DNA from 3 places in the Paenibacillus sp. sgz302190 genome. Region 3 is predicted to be linked to each of the others. Evidence: riboswitches for the same ligand, from Rfam matches in the RefSeq annotation. Region 3 holds a riboswitch; each other region holds the start of a gene.
What was found. Region 3 has a riboswitch for cyclic di-AMP ahead of AC6RNO_RS10530 (TrkH family potassium uptake protein). Riboswitches for the same ligand answer to the same signal wherever they lie in the genome.

Region 1 (6,684 bases), on a different contig from region 3:
GAAGTTAGCGCCTAAGCCGGTGCCGGTGGTTACAATTCTTCGATTTTTCGGAGCGGCGCAAACTATCTCCTCGAATGTCTCGCTATCATCGTTGTCCTGTGATTTTTTGAATGCCCCGCTATCGTCGTTGTCCTGCGATTTTTGGCATGCTTGTACTTTGCTCACATTTGAATGCGCTTTCATTTTGTTGTTGAAGGCACATTTGTGAGAATTTTGAGAGAGATGCCTGGTAAAATGCAGGAGGGATTGCGTGTAAGTTCAGCCAGAGGAGGAGAATGGGAGTTATGAATCGGAGATATGCAAAACCGGCTGCAGGAAAGCTATGGGTGTGGGGCATTGTATTTATTATGGTCTGTAATACATTACTCACATTTCCTGTGCAAGCAGCGGAACTATGGAGTCAATATGCCAAGATCGGATCGACCGGCAATAATGCGCCCGGCGGGTTTTCGAATCCGACCGGAGTAGCGGTAGACAGTAGTGGGAATGTATATGTGGCGGATAACAATAACCATCGTATCCAGAAGCTGGATACAGCCACCGGAGTGTGGAACGAGTGGAAAAAGAGCGGCGATGGGCCGGCGTATGGAAGCGGTTTGGGCGAGTTTTCCAATCCGGCAGGCGTAGCGGTAGGCGTCAGCGGGAACGTGTATGTGGCGGATACCAGTAATCATCGCATTCAGAAGCTGACGGTATCCACAGGAGTATGGAGCGAATGGAAGAAAAGCGGAGGGGGCGCGGGAAGCGGCCTGGGCGAGTTTAATAATCCGAGAGGCGTGGCTGTAGACAATAGCGGGAATGTGTATGTGGCGGATGCTTGGAATCATCGCATTCAGAAATTGGATGCAGTTACTGGCGTGTGGAGCGAGTGGAAGAAGAGCGGGGGCGGTAAAGGGAGCGGGTTAGGCGAGTTTAATTTTCCATCCCGCGTTGCGCTGGACAGCAGCGGCAATATGTACGTGGCGGATACCGGCAACCATCGCATTCAGAAGCTGACGGTATCCACGGGAGTATGGAGCGAGTGGAAGAAGAGCGGAGGAGGCGCGGGAAGCGGTCCGGGCGAGTTTAATAATCCGTACGACGTTGCCGTAGACAACAACGGGAATATATACGTGGCCGAGTATGGCAACCATCGCATTCAAAAGCTGACGGTATCCACAGGAGTATGGAGCGAGTGGAAGAAGAACGGCGGTGGTTCGGGCAGCGGCCTGGGAGAGTTTAATCAACCCAAAGGCATAGCGGTGGATGGAAGCGGGAATGTGTATGTGGCCGATTCTGGCAATGAGCGCATTCAGAAGCTGACGGTATCCACAGGAGTATGGATCGAATGGGTATATAGGGGAGCGGTTGCCGGCAAAGGCTTGGGCGAGTTTAGTTATCCGAGCGGTGTGGCGGTGGACAGCGAGCGGAATGTGTATGTGGCCGATTACGATAATCATCGCATCCAGAAGCTGACGGTGTCCACAGGAATATGGAGCGAGTGGAAGAAGAGCGGAGGCGGTTCGGGTGACGGTCTTGGAGAGTTTGAGAATCCGACCGACGTTGCTGTAGACAGCAATGGGAATGTATACGTGGCCGATCGTGATAACCACCGTATCCAGAAGCTTACGGCATCCACGGGAGCATGGAGAGAGTGGAAGAAGAGCGGAGGCGGCAAAGGAAGCGGCCGTGGGGAATTTGATTATCCGAGCGGAGTGGCGGTAGATCGCAGCGGGAATGTGTACGTGGCGGATACGAATAACAGTCGTATTCAGAAGCTGGATGCAGTCACGGGAGTATGGAGCGAGTGGAAAAAGAGCGGAGGGGGCGCGGGAAGCGGCCTCGGAGAATTTTATGGACCTTCCGGCATCGAGGTGGACGGCAGCGGAAATGTGTATGTAGCGGATACCAATAACCACCGTATCCAGAAGCTGACGGCAGCTACAGGAGTATGGAGTGAGTGGAAGAAGAGCGGCGGCGGTTCGGGGAAAGGCCTTGGAGAATTTGACGAGCCTTACAGCGTGGCGGTAGATGCCGGCGGGAATGTATACGTTGCTGACATGAGCAACAATCGCATCCAGAAGCTGGACGTTTCCACGGGGGTGTGGAGAGAATGGAAGAAGAGCGGAGGCGGAGAGGGAAGCGGCCTTGGGGAATTTATTAGTCCAAGCGGTGTAGCGATAGATAGCGGAAACACTGTATATGTCGCTGATTTCGGCAACCACCGTATCCAGAAATTATCTGAGATAACTACCCCTCCGGACGTACCGACCGATGTAAAATCGGAGGTGGCGGAAGGCCAATCGCAAGCAAAGGTCAGTTTTACGGCCCCGCTCAACGATGGAGGCAGCCTCATAACCGGCTATACGGTAACTTCAAGTCCGGGAGGATTGACGTGGACGGGTACAAGCAGCCCAATCACGGTTACGGGCTTAACGTATGGGACGGCATATACGTTTACGGTTGTAGCGACGAATAGCGCAGGAAACTCCGGCCCTTCGGCCGCATCGAACAGCGTGACACCGACAGCGCCGGGAGTGCCTGCTGCGGTACCTGACGCCCCGACGGGCGTAACCGCCGTTGCAGCCAACGGCGGAGCGAAGGTAAGCTTCAATGCGCCATCCAGCAATGGAGGCAGTGAGATCGTCGGCTACACCGTGACCTCGATTCCGGGAGGACTGACTGCAACCGGAACCGGCAGCCCAATCACAGTTACGGGCTTAACGTATGGCACGACCTATACGTTTACTGTGGCGGCGATTAACAGCGTTGGCAGCAGCCCTGTTTCTGCCGTTTCTAATACCGTAAGACTGGAGATCCCTTCCGACGGCGACAGTGGTGGAAGTACGCCGCCACAGTCGATGCCTTCGACTACATCGCAACCTGATAAAACGGGCGTTACCGTTCTCATTAACGGCAAATCGGTGAATGTTGGGACGGCCAAGGTGACGAGCGTAAATTCACAGACGGTAACAACCATCAGCATTGACCGGGACAAGCTGGGGGATCTATTGGCGAAGGAAGGGCGATTCGCTGTGGTGACGATGCTGGCGGATGCCAAATCCGATGTCGTGCGCGGAGAGCTTGACGGACAGATGATCAGCAAAATGGAACTGCAGCAAGCGGTATTGGAAATAAAAACAGATAAAGCGACCTATAACTTACCGGCCGGGCAGATCGACATCCAATCGATTTCGAATCAGTTGGGCAAATCGGCAGCCTTGGAGGATATCAAGATTCAAATCGAAATTGCTGTGTCAAAAACGCCGGCGCAAGGGGTTCTGAAAGAATCCGGGGAAGGGAAAATTTCGGTCGTTGTCCCGCCGCTTGATTTTACGGTAAGAGCTTTTTATAAGGACAAGACGATCGAAGTCAACGGGTTCAAAGCTTATGTTGAACGTACAATAGCGATTCCGGATGGCGTTGATCCTGACAAAATCACAACTGGTGTCGTGGTTGAAACGGATGGAACGCTGCGCCATGTGCCGACCAAGATCGTGCGGCTGGACGGCAAGCTTTATGCCAAGATAAACAGCATGACGAATAGTGCCTATTCCGTCGTATGGCATCCGGTTGAGTTTAAGGATGCGGAGGCGCACTGGGCCAAAGAAGCGATAAACGATATGGGATCGCGTATGATCATCAATGGCGTCGGCAAAGGCTTCTTCAATCCCGATCAAGATATTACACGAGCGGAGTTTGCGGCAATTTTGATTCGCGGATTAGGAGTGCAGCCAAAAGCAGGGGCACTGTCTTTCTCTGACGTTAATTCGAAAGATTGGTATGCCGGCGCGGTTGGAACGGCCTTCGCGTACAACCTGATTAGTGGTTTTGAAGACGGCACCTTCCGCCCGAATGATAAGATTACACGCGAACAAGCGATGGTGATCATGGCCAGAGCAATGGCTATTACAGGGCTCAAAGCGAAGTCTTCCGCAAATGCAGGACAGCTATTGAACTCCTTCACCGACGCGGGTACGATATCGAATTGGGCGAAGAACGGGATTTCCGACTGCTTGGCATCCGGGATCTTTTCCGGACGAAACGGCGCCGTGCTGGATCCTGGAGCCTTCATATCAAGAGCGGAGGTTTCCGTTATTGTTCAAAGACTTCTGCGAAAGTCCGATCTGATTTAATGCGGAATCCCGCTGCGTCATTGACTCTCCGGCGGTGTTTGTGTAAGATAAAAATACGCTTAATTTCCGGTTTAACGAATCGGAAAGCGGGGGAACCAATCTTTTTGGGGCGAATCATGATGTTTATGTAGGGAACCATCTTTCCCGAGCCCGGCAGCTAACCTCGTCAGCAGTAGGTGGGTCATAGTTGCATTGTGTTATATTTGCATTTGCTGACCCGTTTATTCGGGTCTTTTTGCGTTCAATTGGACCCGACGTATAGTTTTCGGCCCGGAGGCATCGACATGTCCTCTTGCCGGCTATAAGACGGGTCATTTTTATTTTGCAGCTTTGATCCGCGGAAGGAGGAGATAGATAGCCGTCTTGGATTCGTTGAAAGCCAACATTCTGTCTTTTCAAGGAGGATGAAATATGCCGCAACCGAAATATATTACCGATATTGATAAAATCCTGGAGATTCCCGAACGCGATCGAACAAGGTTGAAGCAAATAACGGAAAAATTCGTGTTTCGCGTAAACGATTATTACTTGAAACTGATAGATTGGAACAACCCGGAAGATCCGATCAAGAAATTGATCGTTCCCAATGACGGGGAGCTGTCCGAATATGGAAGGTGGGACGCGTCGGATGAGGACACGAATTACGTCGTTCCCGGCTGCCAGCATAAATACAGGACGACGGCCCTTTTGATCGTATCCGAGGTTTGCGGCGCTTACTGCCGCTATTGTTTCCGCAAGCGGTTGTTCCGCAACGATGTCAGCGAGGCGATGTCGAACGTCGACCCGGGGCTGGCCTATATCGCCCGGCACAAGGAGATCAACAATGTGCTGCTGACGGGAGGGGACAGTTTGATCCTTTCCACGGCAAGGCTGAACGGCATCTTCGAACGGTTGAGAGCGATCGACCATGTGAAGATCATTCGGCTCGGCTCGAAAATTCCCGTGTTCAATCCGATGCGGATCTACGAAGACGAGAAGCTGCTGGAGTCCATCCGGAAGCATTCCGACTCGGAGCGCCGCATCTACGTGATGGCGCATATCAATCATCCGCGCGAAATTACGGCGGAAGCGAAGAGGGGCTTCGAAGCGCTCCATCAAGCGGGAGCGATTGTCGTGAACCAAACGCCTGTTCTAAAAGGGATCAATGATCGGCCCGAGGTGCTTGCGGAGCTGCTGGATAAGCTTTCGTGGGCGGGTGTCACGCCTTATTATTTTTTCATTAACCGGCCCGTCGCCGGCAATAAAGATTTCGTACTGCCGCTGGAACGCGTGTACCGGATCGTGGAAGAGGCGAAGGCCCTCACGTCCGGCCTGGGCAAGCGTGTCCGCCTATCGATGAGTCACACTTCCGGCAAAATCGAAATTTTGGCCATCGAGAATGGGAAGGCTTATTTGAAATACCATCAATCCCGGGACGACCAGTACGGGAAATTTATGGCGCTCGACTGCCCTGAGCATGCGGCCTGGTTCGATGATTTGCCCGGAAATGAGCAGTTCTGGAACAAGCCGAAAAAGAAAAACGACAACATTGTCTCCGCCAACGAATTGCTAAGCCGCTAACCGTTTTCTCATGCGCCGCCGCTAACCGTACCTGTACCCGGGAGGGGGCCGCGCCTCCGTCTCGGGACGTAGGGAAAATCGTTCCAGGGGTGCTGGCGGAGCAAGCCGATTTATTCTAGAATGAAGTAAATATTGATTTTATGGAATAGCGGAGGTAAACGGTGGATAAGAAGACGCTGCTTGGAGCACTTCTCGTCTTGGCGGGAATTTTCTTCTTCTTTACGAGTCAGGGAAATGCGATGGATCCTGGGATGGTGTTCGCCTATTTTTGGCCAAGTTTGTTTGTCATTCCTTTGGGGCTCCTGTTTCATTGGATGTATTTCTATGCGACTCGGCGGCGTGGGGCCGGATTGTTGATTCCGGGAGGGATTCTCCTTGTGGCCGGAGGCGTATGCCAGATTTCCATGCTGTTCGACATCTGGGAGTATACGTGGCCGGGATTCCCGCTGGCGGTAGCGTTCGGGCTGCTGGAGTTTTACTGGTTCGGCGGCAAAAACAGATGGATCCTCCTTCCCGTCTTTATTCTGGGAAGCGTTTCGGTGATCTTTTTCGCCATCTTCACGCTTGGGAGTATCATCAGCCTGAACATTATGGGGCAGTCTTCGCTGGCGATCGGGTTGATTGTCGTAGGGTTGATCGTTATGTTGACCAAGAAACAAGGGTACGACGCATAAGTGCTTCTGCCGGCAGGCCGCTTCCAATCGGGAGCGGCTTTTTTGCCGTCGCGTTCGAGCGGTTTTCGGCGAGCCTGGCATGCTCTTGCCGGAGGGTGACCAGGCGGCGGGAGGTGGCTGGGGCGGAGCTGAGGCTGCTTGATAGCATGCACCGCGCAGCTCCCGGCGCGCGTTGATGCGCTGCTTGATGGCGGTCGGTTGATCATATTTGTTGTGATATTTGTGTTACATATACAAAAACAAGGCTTCTTTTTGTGCAGATTTATGTAATGTATTTTAACGTGTAGTTAGTTATTGACAGCGAAAAAGTGCGGTGATACTATGTAAAAAATAAT
Region 2 (6,684 bases), on a different contig from region 3:
ACCGTCTGAACGTTCGTCATCCTCAGCTGTCTCCCATCGAATCGAGCGTTCTGATTTTGGGCAAAGTTCCGGGGAAACTGTTCGGTCTGTTTTTTGTGTTCTACTTGGCTCAACTGAACGGAACCGTGCTGAGAGAATACGGGGAGTTTATTCTGAGCGCCATTCTTCCGCAGACGCCGCTTTTTGTCGTTATGGGCAGTCTTATTTTCGTCTGCGCCCTCAATGTTGTCAGCGGCATCGAAGTGCTGGGCCGGTCCGCTGTCATTCTCGTGACGCTGATGGCGGCCCTGCTGGTCATTATTCTGCTGCTGCTGATTCCCGAGTGGAAAACCGACGAATGGCTTCCGTTTGCGGAAAAGGGGCTGAAGCCCATTTTCAAAGGCGCGGTGGCTCCGGCCAGTTGGCTGAGCGAATACGTTTTACTCAGCTTTTTCCTTCCTTACGTTACCGGCCGGGACCGCGTATGGCGGGTTTCCCTGATCTCGCTGGGTGTGACAACCTTCACGATGGTGGCCGTCAATATTTCCTGTCTGTTTCTGTTCGGCGACGTAACGGACAGGCTCGCCTATCCGGTTATGATAGCGGCCCGTTATATTAGCTATGCGGACTTTTTGCAGCACCTGGAGGCCGTGATCATTGCCATTTGGATTACCGGGATACTGATAAAAGTTTCTTTATTTCTCTATTTGAACTCCGTCTCCGTCGCCCAATTGCTGAACCTGAAGGACTACCGGCCCCTGGTGTTCCCGTTGGCTTTCCTGACGGTGGCCTTTTCGTTCTGGGTTGCATCCAATCAGAGCGAGATTGCCAGCCTGCTCAGCGCCGTCGGCAACTTGTACACGATGATCGCTCTGATCCTGCTGCCCGGCCTTCTGCTGCTTGTCGCGGCAATACGGAACAGCCGATCCCCTTCGCCCGAATGAGCGTCTGGAGAACGGGCAGGAAGAGCGGGCGATCGTTCGTGAAGCGAGGGGGCCGGGTCGTCCTGATCCTCTCCCTGCTGCTGGCTTTGCCGGGATGCTGGGACAGGAAGGAAATCAATGATTTGGCCATCGTGCTCGCCACGGGAGTGGACGTGACTCCAAGCGGAGCGGTCGAACTGTCGGCGCAAATCTTCATTCCCCGGGCAGCGGGAGGCGGCCCGCAAGGCAGTACGGGAGGGAGCGGCGGTAATGTAACCGGGGCTACGCTTTTGCGCAAAGGGACCGGCAAGAGCATTGACGAGGCAATGATCGAGCTGCAGCGCAAATTGTCGCGCTATTTGTTCTGGGGGCACAGCGAGGTGATCGTGTTCGGAAAAGAAGCGGCGGAGAAAGGAATCCGCCCCTATCTTGATTTTTTTCTCAGATATTTGCAGTTCCGGGAACACGCTTATGTGTATGTTACACCGGGAACAGCCATTTCCGTGCTGGATCTTCAGCCGCTTCTTGAGCGCAGCACGTCGGAGGAGCTTCGGGAGATGGGCAATATGAAGCTCGGCATGCTTGTTACGCTGAAGCGGCTGACGCAGATGGTGGAAGGGGACAGCCAATCCGCCGTGCTGACGATTGTCGATCCGATCTCATGGAAGCAGGTGAACAGACCGATGCAGATGACGACCGCCATCAACGGGGTGGCGGTGTTCGGCAAGGACAAGCTGGCGAGCATGCTGGGCAAGACGGATACGATCGGGCTGCTGCTTCTCCGCAACGAGCTGGAGACGATGAACTTTTCCTTCGATTTGCAAGGTGTGGAAGGAGTGGTGGCGGTTCATCTGATCCAAGCGAACTCGCGCATCACTCCAAAAATAACTCCCGCCGGAGAGTGGCGGATGAACGTCGATATTCAGATATCCGGGGACTTGATTCTGAACACGACGAATACGAACAACATGAGTATCGAGTTCATCCGGAAAGCGAAGGAGGCGTGGAAAGCGCAGCTCGCGGAAACTGTCGAGTCCACGCTGGCGAACGCTCAAAAAAAGCTGCAAATCGATGCGTTCGGTTTCGCCGATCTATTCCGGAACCATTATCCGCGGGAATGGGCAAAGAACAAGCAGGAGTGGGCTGAAATGTTCAGGGAGCTGCCGGTAGACGTCAGCATTCGGACCGAAATTACGCGAGTCGGCAAATCGGACTTGCCTCAAGGAATGCCCGCCGATAAAATCCGCAAGAAATAAGGAGGGACGCTTCTGAAAAGCCTTGCAGTAGCCGGTATCGTATGCGTAGCTCTGATTGTCTATTTCGGCTTGTCTTCGGGTGCGCCGGGTATCGGCGTGAAGGAGAAGGCGGTGGCCGGAGGTATTACTTTGGCCGCCTGCCTATTATCCATTATTCTTTTGTTCAAACCGGACCTGCCGGGGCCAAGCGCCTGGATTATGCCATTGTTCAAACCACTGGCCAATCTGCTTGGGTTAGATTGACCGAAGCGACACCTGCCCCGGTGGTGCATGAACGGTTAACGATGCAAGCGGAAAGGAACCGTAGCGATAACGATATCTTTTTGCGTGTACAGATAAGCCCGAATGAGCAGGCTCGTTTGGTTATGCAGCAGATTTTGCCACCAATGTTTTGTAATAAATTGCGGAATCAGGATGGTGATATGATCCGTCTCCGCCGTTTTCCACTCCACGGTTTCGATAAATTTGATCAGAGGCTTCACGACGCTCCGGTAGCGGGAACGCAGCACGATAAGTCGGACTCCGGGATTCCACTCTTCCCATTTTTCTTCCATTTTGTGAATTTCATCGTCGTCAAAGCCGACGTAGACGGCAACGACATTATCGGTTAACGATTTGGCGTAGCTGATGGAATTGAGTACGACCCGGGTAATGCCGGCAACGGGAATGACGATGGTGCTTCCCTTGATTTCCGGCTTATCCTTTTCCAGATTTACGCGCAATTCATTAGCGATGTTCATGTAGTGGCTGTGAATGCGGAAGAACAGGAAAATGACGATCGGAAGGAAGATGAAAACCATCCAAACCTGGCTGAATTTGGTGAAAATAAAGATCAGGGTAATCGTGAGCGTAGTGATCATCCCGATCGTATTGATGATGAACTTGACGATCCATGCGGCAGGCTTCAATTTGATCCAGCGAACCATCATGCCGAACTGGGATAAGGTGAACGGAATGAACACCCCGACTGCATAAAGCGGGATCAGGTTTTCCGTATTCCCGTGAAAGAGAATGACCAGCAAAGCGGACAGTACGCCCAGCATAATGATCCCGTTGGAGAAGCCGAGACGGTCTCCGCGGACTTTGAACATGTGCGGCATGAACTTATCTTTGGCGAGCATGAAGGCCAGCAGCGGGAAAGCCGAGTAAGCCGTATTCGCCGCCAGGAAGAGAATGAGCGCTGTCACGCCCTGAATGCAGTAGTACAGCACCCCGCGTCCGAACGTGGCTTCGGCGATTTTCGAAACGACCGTTTCTTCCGGAGACGGCTTGATGCCGTACCAGTAGGCAAGCAGGCTGATGCCGATGAACATGCTGCCCAGAATGGCGCCCATGGCGATCAATGTTTTGGCCGCATTTTTCTCCGCAGGAGCTTTGAAGTTCGGTATCGCGTTGGACACGGCCTCTACCCCGGTCAGCGCGGAGCAGCCGGAACTGAAAGCTTTGAGCAGCAGAAATAAGCTCACATTGCTCACAACGCTTCCGATCTCGGGAACCTCCGCATGAATGCCGCCCGTGAGGTACTTGAACAGACCCGATACGATCAGAAGAAAAATGGCGGCGACAAACAAATAGACCGGCAGTGCGAGAACCGATGCGGATTCGGCAATGCCTCTTAAATTCATGATCGTAAGAAATAAAATCATGACCAAAGAAATCAGCACGCGATGATCGTGCAGTGCCGGAAAAGCGGACGTAATCGCATCCGTGCCCGCGGACGAGCTGACGGCTACCGTCAAAATGTAATCGACCAGCAGCGACCCGCCTGCGACCAGCCCTGTGCCTACGCCAAGATTATCCTTGGCTACGATGTACGCGCCCCCGCCCGACGGATAGGCGTATATGGTCTGCCTGTAGGACAGGACCAGAATGGTCAGCAGCCCCAATACGGCTATGGATATCGGGATGGAGTACCAAACGGCGGCAAAGCCGAGGGTCATCAAAACGAGCAAAATTTGCTCGGTGCCGTAAGCGACGGAAGACAGCGCATCCGATGACAGGACGGCAAGCGCTTTGATTTTCGTCAGCTTCTCGTCCTCGATTTCGTGGGATTTCATCGGTCTCCCGATCAGCATTCTTTTTAATCTGTTTACCATAATTACCCTCCACCGGCGCTTTCCTGTATGTTCCCCTGAATTAAGTAGTTTCACTTGTCCGCGACTGCCGCAGGGCTATTTTTGGCAGCAAAAAACCACAGGGTTTGACCCTGTGGCTCACGAAATAAGCAGCACGGATTCATCCCTCTCCCATAGTACGCTTACGAAGTTAGCTGTCGGATTCGGACTCTGAGAGTAGCCCTACACGCACGGATGCCGTCCGTACGCGATTCACCCCAAAGGCAATGAATGCCTCATTGGTTCCCCCGTTTTCCTTAGGAAATTCAGCGATAAAGGATTCATATGATTGTACTAAATGAACTACGTTTTGAATAATACGCCTGAAAGGAACTTAAGTAAAGGTTGGAAGTTGGCTTTAAATACCCGGCAGCATATCACAAAACCCAAAGATAGCGTTTACATAAATGCGAATCTTACATTTTCGCACTCAAGATAGCATTTTCATTCGTTTTCGTGAAAATTGAAAAAAGATGCGGTCCGGAATATTTCCCGGACCGCATCGGGTTGTTGAAAAAAAACCTGCGTCATGAGGTGATAGCCCCAATCTGCCTGGCTGCATCAAGAAAACCTGCAAAAATACATGAATTTGCGTCCCTGATCGCTGCCTATGAAGAATTCCTGCAAAAGTGCAGGCTTTTCAGCGGGGACACGGGCTCAGGTTCACTTTCAGCGAAAATTCCTGCACTTTTGCAGGCTTTTCGCCCAAATAAGCCAATTTCGCAGAAAAAACCTGCACTTTCGCAGGCTTTTCCCCTATCAAGCGGCTGCCCGCCCAGGAAAAGCGACTGTTCCCCCAAAAATAGCGCCCCGCACAAACGCACCGAGAGCAGCAACAGTGCCCGCGCAAACGCACCGAGAGCAGCAACAGCGCCCGCACAAACGTACCGAGAGCAGCAACAGCGCCCGCACAAACGTACCGAGAGCAGTAATAGCGCCCCGCCCAAACGCACCGAGAGCAGCAACAGCGCCCCACACAAACGCACCGCGCGCAGCTCCCAGCGCGCGGTGTTGCGCTGCATGACGGCGGTCGGTCGGCCATGTGTCGCGACTCGATCAACGCGCTGAGGCGGCTCGGGGACGGCTCCTACAGGACCGGCTGCTTGCCCCACTCGATCCAGTTGTCGCGGGTCGGTCCGTAGATGTCCGGCACGGACAGTCCGGCCTGCCGCATCAGTACGATCATCTGGCCGCGATGATGGATTTCGTGCGAAATAAAGACGCGCAGCGTCAGGCCGTTCGGCCACTGTTCGCCATACATGTCGGTGGACTCGTGGAGCTTGGCGTCCGTCCACTGCGACTGCACGGCATCCAGCATCGCTTGCGAAGCGGCGCGGTAAGTATCGGCAATCTTCGCGGCGGAAGCGGGGGCTTTTTCTTCGCCTTCGGGAGCCTGGAACTGCAGGCCTGTCCGCGAAAGCATCTCGTGGATCGTCGTGGCGATATGCCAGCCGATCTGTCCCAGCGGACGGAAGTTCGACTCGCTTCCCTGGCTCAGAGATGCGTCGGTGAGTGCGTCCAGCACGCGCTGTGTGGTTTTGGTTTCGTTGCTCCATTCGGCTGCAAACGCTTGAATCGATGTAATCATGGGGGAGAAGCCTCCTTGTTATGCGTAATAGCCTTAGTATAAAGGAGCCTCCCTGACAACAGGTTGTCAGTGTTTTTTAGGAATAGAGCGCGGCGACTTGCTGCGCTTTTTCTTTGACGATGCCGGCGATGTGCGCGGGCTCCAGAATGCGCAGGCTGGGGCCGTAGCTGAGCAGCATGCCGTACAGCCAGGGCTCGTCAGGCTGGACCGCGGTGACGAGCAGCGTGCCGTCAGGCTGAGCCGTAATTTGCTCGGGATGGAAGTAGTCTTCCACCTGAGCGCGGACATTCGGCTGCATGTGCAGGAGGAGTTTGACGTAGGACGCCTCGGGCCTTTTGCCTATCTTATAGGACAGCGTCTCCAGCGTCTCGGGCCTGCGCACGAACGTCTCGGGAAGCATGGCGATGTCCTTCATGCGCGATAAGCGGAAGACGCGGTAATCGCCCCGCAGCAGGCAGTAGGCGTGCAAATACCAGCCGAAGCCTTTGATGACGATGCCCATAGGCTCGACGGTGCGCTCGGAAAGCTCGCTTTGGGATGTCGTGTATTGAAAGCGGATAAGCTTCGTTTGGCGTATTGCGTGGCGCAGCGACTGCAGCTTCTCTTTTTCGGCGCTGCTTCTGTGCCACGGATTCATATCGATGACGAGGTGATTGTGCAGCTCGGACACCGTCTTTTGCTCGGACTTGGCGACCAGCGCGCCTACTTTGTCCAGCAGGCCTCCGATTTCTTGCTCGCCGATGCTGGAGCGGATGCCTTTGAGCCCGGTAATAATCGATTGCAGCTCCTCAAGCGTGAGAAACTGCCGCTCCAGCCGGTACTGG
Region 3 (6,684 bases):
CTCGGTCGAAGCCTCGGACAATCCCGTGGCGATGAATTTTGCCCACCGGGCGATCCGCTACTTCGCGGACAACGAATGAGCCTCCGACCGCCGCTGCTGTCCGCGTGTACGCGAGGCAGTTCGGCGATTTGGAGGCTTTTTTCATAAAACGAATTTGTATCCAACACCCCATACGGTTCGAATCCGCTTCGGCTGCTTGGGGTTATCCTCGATTTTTTTGCGCAGGTTTGCAATATGTACGTCAATAGCGCGGTCGGTTACATACGAATCGAATCCCCGCACCGTGTTGATCAAATCTTCCCGGCTGAACACGCGCCCCGGGTGTTTGACAAAGCAAGTCATGATCTCGAATTCGGAATAGGTCGTATTGACCAGCCCTCCGCGCACCCACATCGACCGCGTCTCCGGATCGAGGTGCACGATCTGTATGCCTTCGTCGGACTTCATCTTATAGGCGGGAAGCTCCAGCAGCGCCGGTCCTGCCGGCAAGCTTTCCTGATACACCCTGGCCCTGCGAATCAGCGCCTGTATTCTTGCACTCATCTCGTGCAAACTGAACGGCTTGCTCAAAAAATCGTCCGCCCCCGCCATTAAAGCGCTTACACGTTCAATTACTTTGTTTTTCATCGATACGATCAAAATAGGTACCATCGATGTTTTTCGGACTTGCTTACACAATTCCAAACCGTCCATATCGGGCAGCATCAAATCGAGCAAAATGACGTCGGGCTCAAAATAACCCACGGCATCGAGGCCTTCTTCGCCGCTCCCCTTTCTCATGACCTGAAAACCTTCCTCACCCAAATAAATCGAAACCATGTCGCCAACCATCACATCATCTTCAATAACCAGTACCTTGTCCATGTCCGCCCACCTTTGTTTCAAAATGCTTATTGTTAGAAAAGTGTGAGGAAATTTGTTAGGTCAGCCTACACTTGCAGTTAGATTTCGCAAAAACCTGTCGAAAAATAGCAGCTGCATTTTTAATATACTATAGAAAACCAGGAACCAACAAGCAAAATGTTAGTTTATTGTTAGAACACAAAAAACCGCCCCCTGTGCACATCGTGCATTCGGAGACGGCATACTCAATGTTCGGCTTCCGCAGCGCCGTTCGTTACCTCAAGGCCCAGCTTGCGCGCCGCGAAGGCAGTCGTGCTTGCCTGGACCAGAATCGTGATCAGCACGGCCATGAACGTTACGCTGGCGATCAGCTCGCTGTGCCTGATTCCCACGCCGGCGATCATGCCGGACAGCGCGGCCGGAATCACTCCCGTTTCCCGCACCCAGAACATGAACAAAATCTCGTTCCTCGTCCACTTCGCCCGGCGGTCCGGCAGCGCGCATGCCAGCACGGCAAACGGCCTCGCAATAAAAATAAACGCAAAAATAACCCCCAGGCTCGTCCATAAATGTTCGGCAATCAGCGCGAAGTTCACTTGGCTGCCGAGCAAAATAAAGATGAGCATGCGCATCATTAACGTTATATTTTCCGAAAAATGGCCCATTTCCTGCAGCTTGTCCTGCATGTCCAGCTTGAACGTCTCCACGTTCCCCCAAATAAGCCCGGCCGTAAACGTAGCCATAAATCCGCTGACGCCGAGGGCTTCGCCCGCCATATATGCTCCGAGAGCCGCAACGATCATCGCAATCGTCGCATATTGGCGCAGCAGCCCAAGCTTCAGATGCGCGGTCAAGTATGCAAGGGCCAAGCCGATCGCCGCGCCGACGAGAAGCCCTCCCGCCGCCGTTTTGACGAACGCCCAGATTCCCGAGCCAACCGAAACTTCCCGGGTGCCCAGGATGACCGCAATGAGCGAAAAGGTCAAAATCGATCCCGTCGCATCGTTAAAGGCCGATTCGCTTTCCACAGTTTCCCTGACTTTCGGGCGGATCTTCACCTGCTTGAACACGGGGATGAGCGTAGCCGGGTCCGTCGAACTGATGACCGCCCCGAGCAGCATCGCGTATATCCAGGGCAGGCCAAGCAGCAGGTGCGCCGCCACGGCCACTACCCCGCACGTAATCATAACGCCGGGGACGCTGAGCAGGCTGACGGTGATCCACACTTTGCGAAGGCCGGAGAGGCGGATGTTGCGCCCGCCGTCGAACAAAATGAGAGCGGAACCGATCGCAAGAATGAACTGGTTCGTAAATGAAGTGTTGGATTCCTGTATCCAGCCCAGGCCTTGCCCGACAATGATGCCCCCTACGAGAAAAAGCGCGACATCCGGCAGCTTCAACAGGTGTGCAGCTTTGCCCAGCAGCATGCCCAGACTGAAAATAATAAAGAGCAGCAAAATGACATGCTCAATCATGACGGCAGACGCATTTTCCATTATCCGATAACTTCGCTCTCAAATTCTTCGATTTGTTCATTCGTCCCGATGATCACCATAACATCCTTTTCATTGACAACGTCTGTCGCAAGCGGCGCGATGATCACACCGCTTTGCTTGTTGATGGCAACGACGCTGCATCCGTATTTGGCCCGGGGGTCCAGATCCTTGATCGTTTTGCCGCACAGGCGCTTGGGCACCGACAGCTCGACGATCGTGTAATCTTTGGACAACTCGATGTAATCCAGAAGGTTAGGCGATACGAGCTGGTGCGCCACGCGGATGCCCATATCCCGCTCCGGATAAATGACGCGGTCCACGCCGATTTTATTCAGCACTTTGCCGTGCAGCTCGGACAGCGCCTTGGCGACGACCATTTTGACACCCAAATCTTTCAGCACAATAGCGGTTAAAATGCTGGCCTGAATATCGTCGCCGATCGCGACGACCGCACAGTCAAAGTTGCGCACGCCGAGCGACTTCAGCACTTCCTCGTCCGTGGCATCCGCCACGACCGCATGCGTCAGCTCGGAGCTCATCTCGTCGACCGCTTCTTCGTCCTTGTCGATGCCGAGCACCTCATAGCCCAGCTTGATCAGCTCCTTCGACAAGCTGGATCCGAATCGGCCCAGACCGATTACCGCGTATTGATTTTTTTTCATCTCCAGTATCCCCTAACCAATCGTAATTTTACCCTCAGGGTATCTATATAATTCTTTTTCCTGTTTCGGCTGCAGCGCGTAAGCGAGCGTTATAGGACCGAGCCGGCCGGCGAACATCGTCAGGCTGAGCATAATTTTGCCGAAAACGGTCAGCGACGGCGTAAGCCCCATAGTCAAGCCGACAGTACCGAAGGCGGACGTCACTTCGAACAATATTTTCAAAAACTGCACGGACTCCGTCGTCGATAACAGCATGGACACGAATATGACGAGAAAGAGCGCGATCATCGTGAGCGTAATCGCTTTGAGAATGCGGTCCTTCGCCAGACGGAAACGGAAAATGACGATATCTTCCTTGCCTCGGATCATCGTGATGATGGCGGCAATGAGAATGGTGAACGTCGTCGTTTTGATCCCGCCCCCCGTCGAGCCGGGAGAAGCCCCAATAAACATGAGAATCACCATGAAAAATTGCGACGCCTGACGCATGGCGCCGATGTCCACCGTATTCGCGCCGGCCGTCCGGGGCGTGACGGATTGGAAAAACGAAGCCAACATTTTTCCGCCGAAATTCAGCGGTCCTAACGTCTTGGTGTTCGTGTATTCGAATATAAATATCACTAGCGCGCCGAAAACGATCAGAAATCCCGTCATGGCAAGCACGACTTTGGAATGCAGGGAAAGTTTCTTCGTTTTGTGATATTCCATCAAATCGGACAAGACGATGAAGCCGAGACCTCCGAGCACGATCAGCGCCATCGCGACGACGTTCACCGTGAAATCGTTGACGTATCCGGTCAGCGAGACGAAAGGAGCATCGGCGGTGCCGAACAGGTCGAATCCGGCATTGTTGAACATCGAAACCGCATGCCAGATGCCGAAGTACAGCGCCTTCGAAAATTCCATGTCGAACGACCAACGGATCGTGAACAAAATCGCCGCTATCGCTTCGATGCTTAATGAATAAATAAGTACTTTGCGGATCAGCCGCACAATCCCTTCCATACTGCCCTGGTTGAACGCCTCCTGTAGCAGCAATCTTTCCTTCAGCGTAATTTTTTTGCGCAGCACGAAGGCGAACAGCGTGGCCATCGTCATGAAGCCGAGACCGCCGATCTGGATCAGGCTGACGATGACGACTTGTCCGAACACGGTAAATGCCGACCCGGTATCGACCACGACGAGGCCGGTTACGCAGGTCGCCGATGTGGCCGTAAACAGCGCATCGATAAAAGGCAGCGACCGGCCGCTCGTCGAGGCAAAAGGAAGCGTCAGCAGCCCCGCTCCGATCAAAATAATGGCGGCGAATCCAAGGACCAGAATTTGCGGAGGCGTAAGCTGCCAAATGCTTATTTTTTTCATAAATCCCCCTGTTGTCATCAATTGAACACGCAAAAAAAGACACTGGAAATCCAATGCCTTATTCGGAAATGGTTCCTGACGTAAAGCCTACGAGGTTAGCTGACGGATTCGGGTGCGCGCAGTCACCCTATTTGTCCGGTTTTTTGACGCCGGAGACAAAATTCACCCCAAATTACATGGTTCCCCCGTTTTCAACAAGAAATTCGGCTTTTTATTCAATTGATATGAATTATATATCTGATTTATTGTTCCGCACAAAGTTGTTTTCAGCGGATTTGCGGGGGTTTTCGCAGCATTCCATCGTGTCTGGCAAGCAGGAGAGGGCGTTACGATTCGAAATCGCGAATTTGCCCCGGTTTACGTTTTATTTTGCATGAATTGGTTTTCCTTAACATCTGTGATACTTTTAATTTAGCGTATTTGCGAACCAACATTATCCAAGGAGATATTTTATCCCATGATGCGAATGAAATTGAACCGAACTTTGCTGATCCTCGCGTGCATCGGCGTGGCCTTGTATATGGGGGTCAATATGCTTGCGGGATATCAAACGGAAGAAGCGGCCCCGGCGGAAAGTCCGGCCGTTACGAAGCAGCAGGCGGCCGACGCGGCCGGGCAGTTTTTGCAAAGCCGCTACGGCATCGGCCAGCCGAGTACTTTCGTCGTATACCAGTCCGAAAAGTCGAGAAGCGGATACTTGCAGAAAGAACACCTTTTGCACGAGTATGAGCTGAAATACGGGGACCGCTTCCCGCTCGATTTCTATCAGGTCAGCGCCGTCGATCCCGGCAGCAAGCGCAAATTCGAAGTTGACGTCAACTACAAAAGCTTGCAAATCGTCGGCTGGCGCGAGACGCTCACCGGTACCGCCGCAGCGATCGGCAGGCAAAAAGCGGACCAGCTGGCCAAGGAGGAGATGAGCCGGCAGGGCTTTAATCCCGACGATTTCAGTCTTGTCGAGGAGCCGAAGAAAGCGGCCGGCGCGAACACGTACGTTTACGAAAAGAAAGCGGAAGCCATCGGCGGTTCCAAGCTGCGCTTGCGGATCGATTTTGACGATAACGCTTTGGTCGGCTATGCCGTGCAATTCAGCATCCCAGAGGACCATCAGGCATGGCTTGACTCGCAGGATCAATCCGCCTCGTTCATGACCTGGATCAGCATGGGCTTTACGTTCCTGATGTCCGTTGCGGCCATCGTATATGCCGTCAGGCACCGCAAGCAGATGGATTTTCGCAAGGGCCTGCTGCTCACTGTTATTTTTACGACGATTTACATCGCCAACAACATCAATATGTATCCGGCTTTCAAAACGATGTCCGGCGATATCGCAGACAACGGAACCGCCACATTGGCCGGCTCGCTGTTCATGAACGTCGTCACGCTGCTGCTCGGTCTATCGGTCTACATCTCGCTTGCTTCCGGCAGCCGGTGGTGGGAGTCGAACGGGTGGAAGCCTTGGCCGGCTTGGCGGGAATCGCGCTTCGGATCGGAAGTGTTTCACGGAATGGGCCGGGGCTACTTGCTCGCCCTGTTCATCCTTGGGGTCCAGCAAGTTCTGTTCTATGCGGGCGAGGTCCGCTTCGACGTATGGGCCGTGAACGATCCGGGGGATTCCGTATTGAATATGCTGGAGCCCAAATTGTTTCCGCTGATGGCGTGGGCCGCCGCAATATCGGAAGAAGCCGCTTACCGGCTGCTCGGCATCCTGCTGTTCAAAAAGCTGTTCCGCTCGAACTTCATCGCCGTTCTGCTGCCGAGCATCATTTGGGCCGCGAGCCATACGCAATACCCGATCTATCCGGTGTATACCCGCCTGATCGAGGTAACCGTCATCGGCATCATTCTCGGCTATGTGTTCCTGAAATACGGCTTCATCACCGCCGTATTCGCCCATGCTTGCATGGACAGCATCCTGATGGGCCTGTCGCTGTTCTCGCTGGACCAGGCGGGCGATGTTGCCGCAGGTATCTTCTACATCCTGCTGCCGGCCCTCGCCGCGCTGCTGCTGGCATGGTGGCACCGGCGGCGCCTCGCGCCAAGCCCGGGGTAGAGCCAGCGCATGGCTGGCGGTGCGCGGGGATAGCCCCCGTGCGGCGCTGAGAACCTGCGGACGCTCGCTGGGCTGCGCTCGTCGGGCTGCGCGCGGCGCACCTCCGAACGCCCACTAGAGTCTGCGCTCGTTAGGCAGCCCGTGGCGCTGATAACCTCCGAACGCTCGCTGGGCACTCGCGGTGCTGAGAGCCTTCGAACGCCCACTAGGGTCCGCGCTCGTTGGGCAGCCCGTGGTGCTGATAACCTCCGAACGCTCGCTGGGCACT

Region 1: it holds a riboswitch for cyclic di-AMP, as region 3 does, so the genes downstream of both, AC6RNO_RS15460 (KamA family radical SAM protein) here and AC6RNO_RS10530 (TrkH family potassium uptake protein) in region 3, are expected to answer to the same signal.
Region 2: it holds a riboswitch for cyclic di-AMP, as region 3 does, so the genes downstream of both, kimA (potassium transporter KimA) here and AC6RNO_RS10530 (TrkH family potassium uptake protein) in region 3, are expected to answer to the same signal.

The regions. Positions count from the first base shown of each region.
Region 1 covers NZ_JBZYAO010000012.1:91,133-97,816, reverse strand. Annotated here, with positions in the region: gene AC6RNO_RS15465 (S-layer homology domain-containing protein) at 285-4,115, shown strand; cyclic di-AMP (ydaO/yuaA leader) riboswitch at 4,162-4,301, shown strand; gene AC6RNO_RS15460 (KamA family radical SAM protein) at 4,527-5,675, shown strand; gene AC6RNO_RS15455 (hypothetical protein) at 5,837-6,349, shown strand.
Region 2 covers NZ_JBZYAO010000002.1:344,512-351,195, forward strand. Annotated here, with positions in the region: gene AC6RNO_RS05025 (endospore germination permease) at 1-923, shown strand, start outside; gene AC6RNO_RS05030 (Ger(x)C family spore germination protein) at 962-2,158, shown strand; gene kimA (potassium transporter KimA) at 2,437-4,254, opposite strand; cyclic di-AMP (ydaO/yuaA leader) riboswitch at 4,397-4,554, opposite strand; gene AC6RNO_RS05040 (DinB family protein) at 5,360-5,860, opposite strand; gene AC6RNO_RS05045 (helix-turn-helix transcriptional regulator) at 5,937-6,684, opposite strand, start outside.
Region 3 covers NZ_JBZYAO010000007.1:29,177-35,860, reverse strand. Annotated here, with positions in the region: gene AC6RNO_RS10550 (LysR family transcriptional regulator) at 1-79, shown strand, start outside; gene AC6RNO_RS10545 (response regulator transcription factor) at 142-864, opposite strand; gene AC6RNO_RS10540 (cation:proton antiporter domain-containing protein) at 1,089-2,339, opposite strand; gene AC6RNO_RS10535 (potassium channel family protein) at 2,339-3,001, opposite strand; gene AC6RNO_RS10530 (TrkH family potassium uptake protein) at 3,014-4,363, opposite strand; cyclic di-AMP (ydaO/yuaA leader) riboswitch at 4,433-4,582, opposite strand; gene AC6RNO_RS10525 (CPBP family glutamic-type intramembrane protease) at 4,821-6,416, shown strand.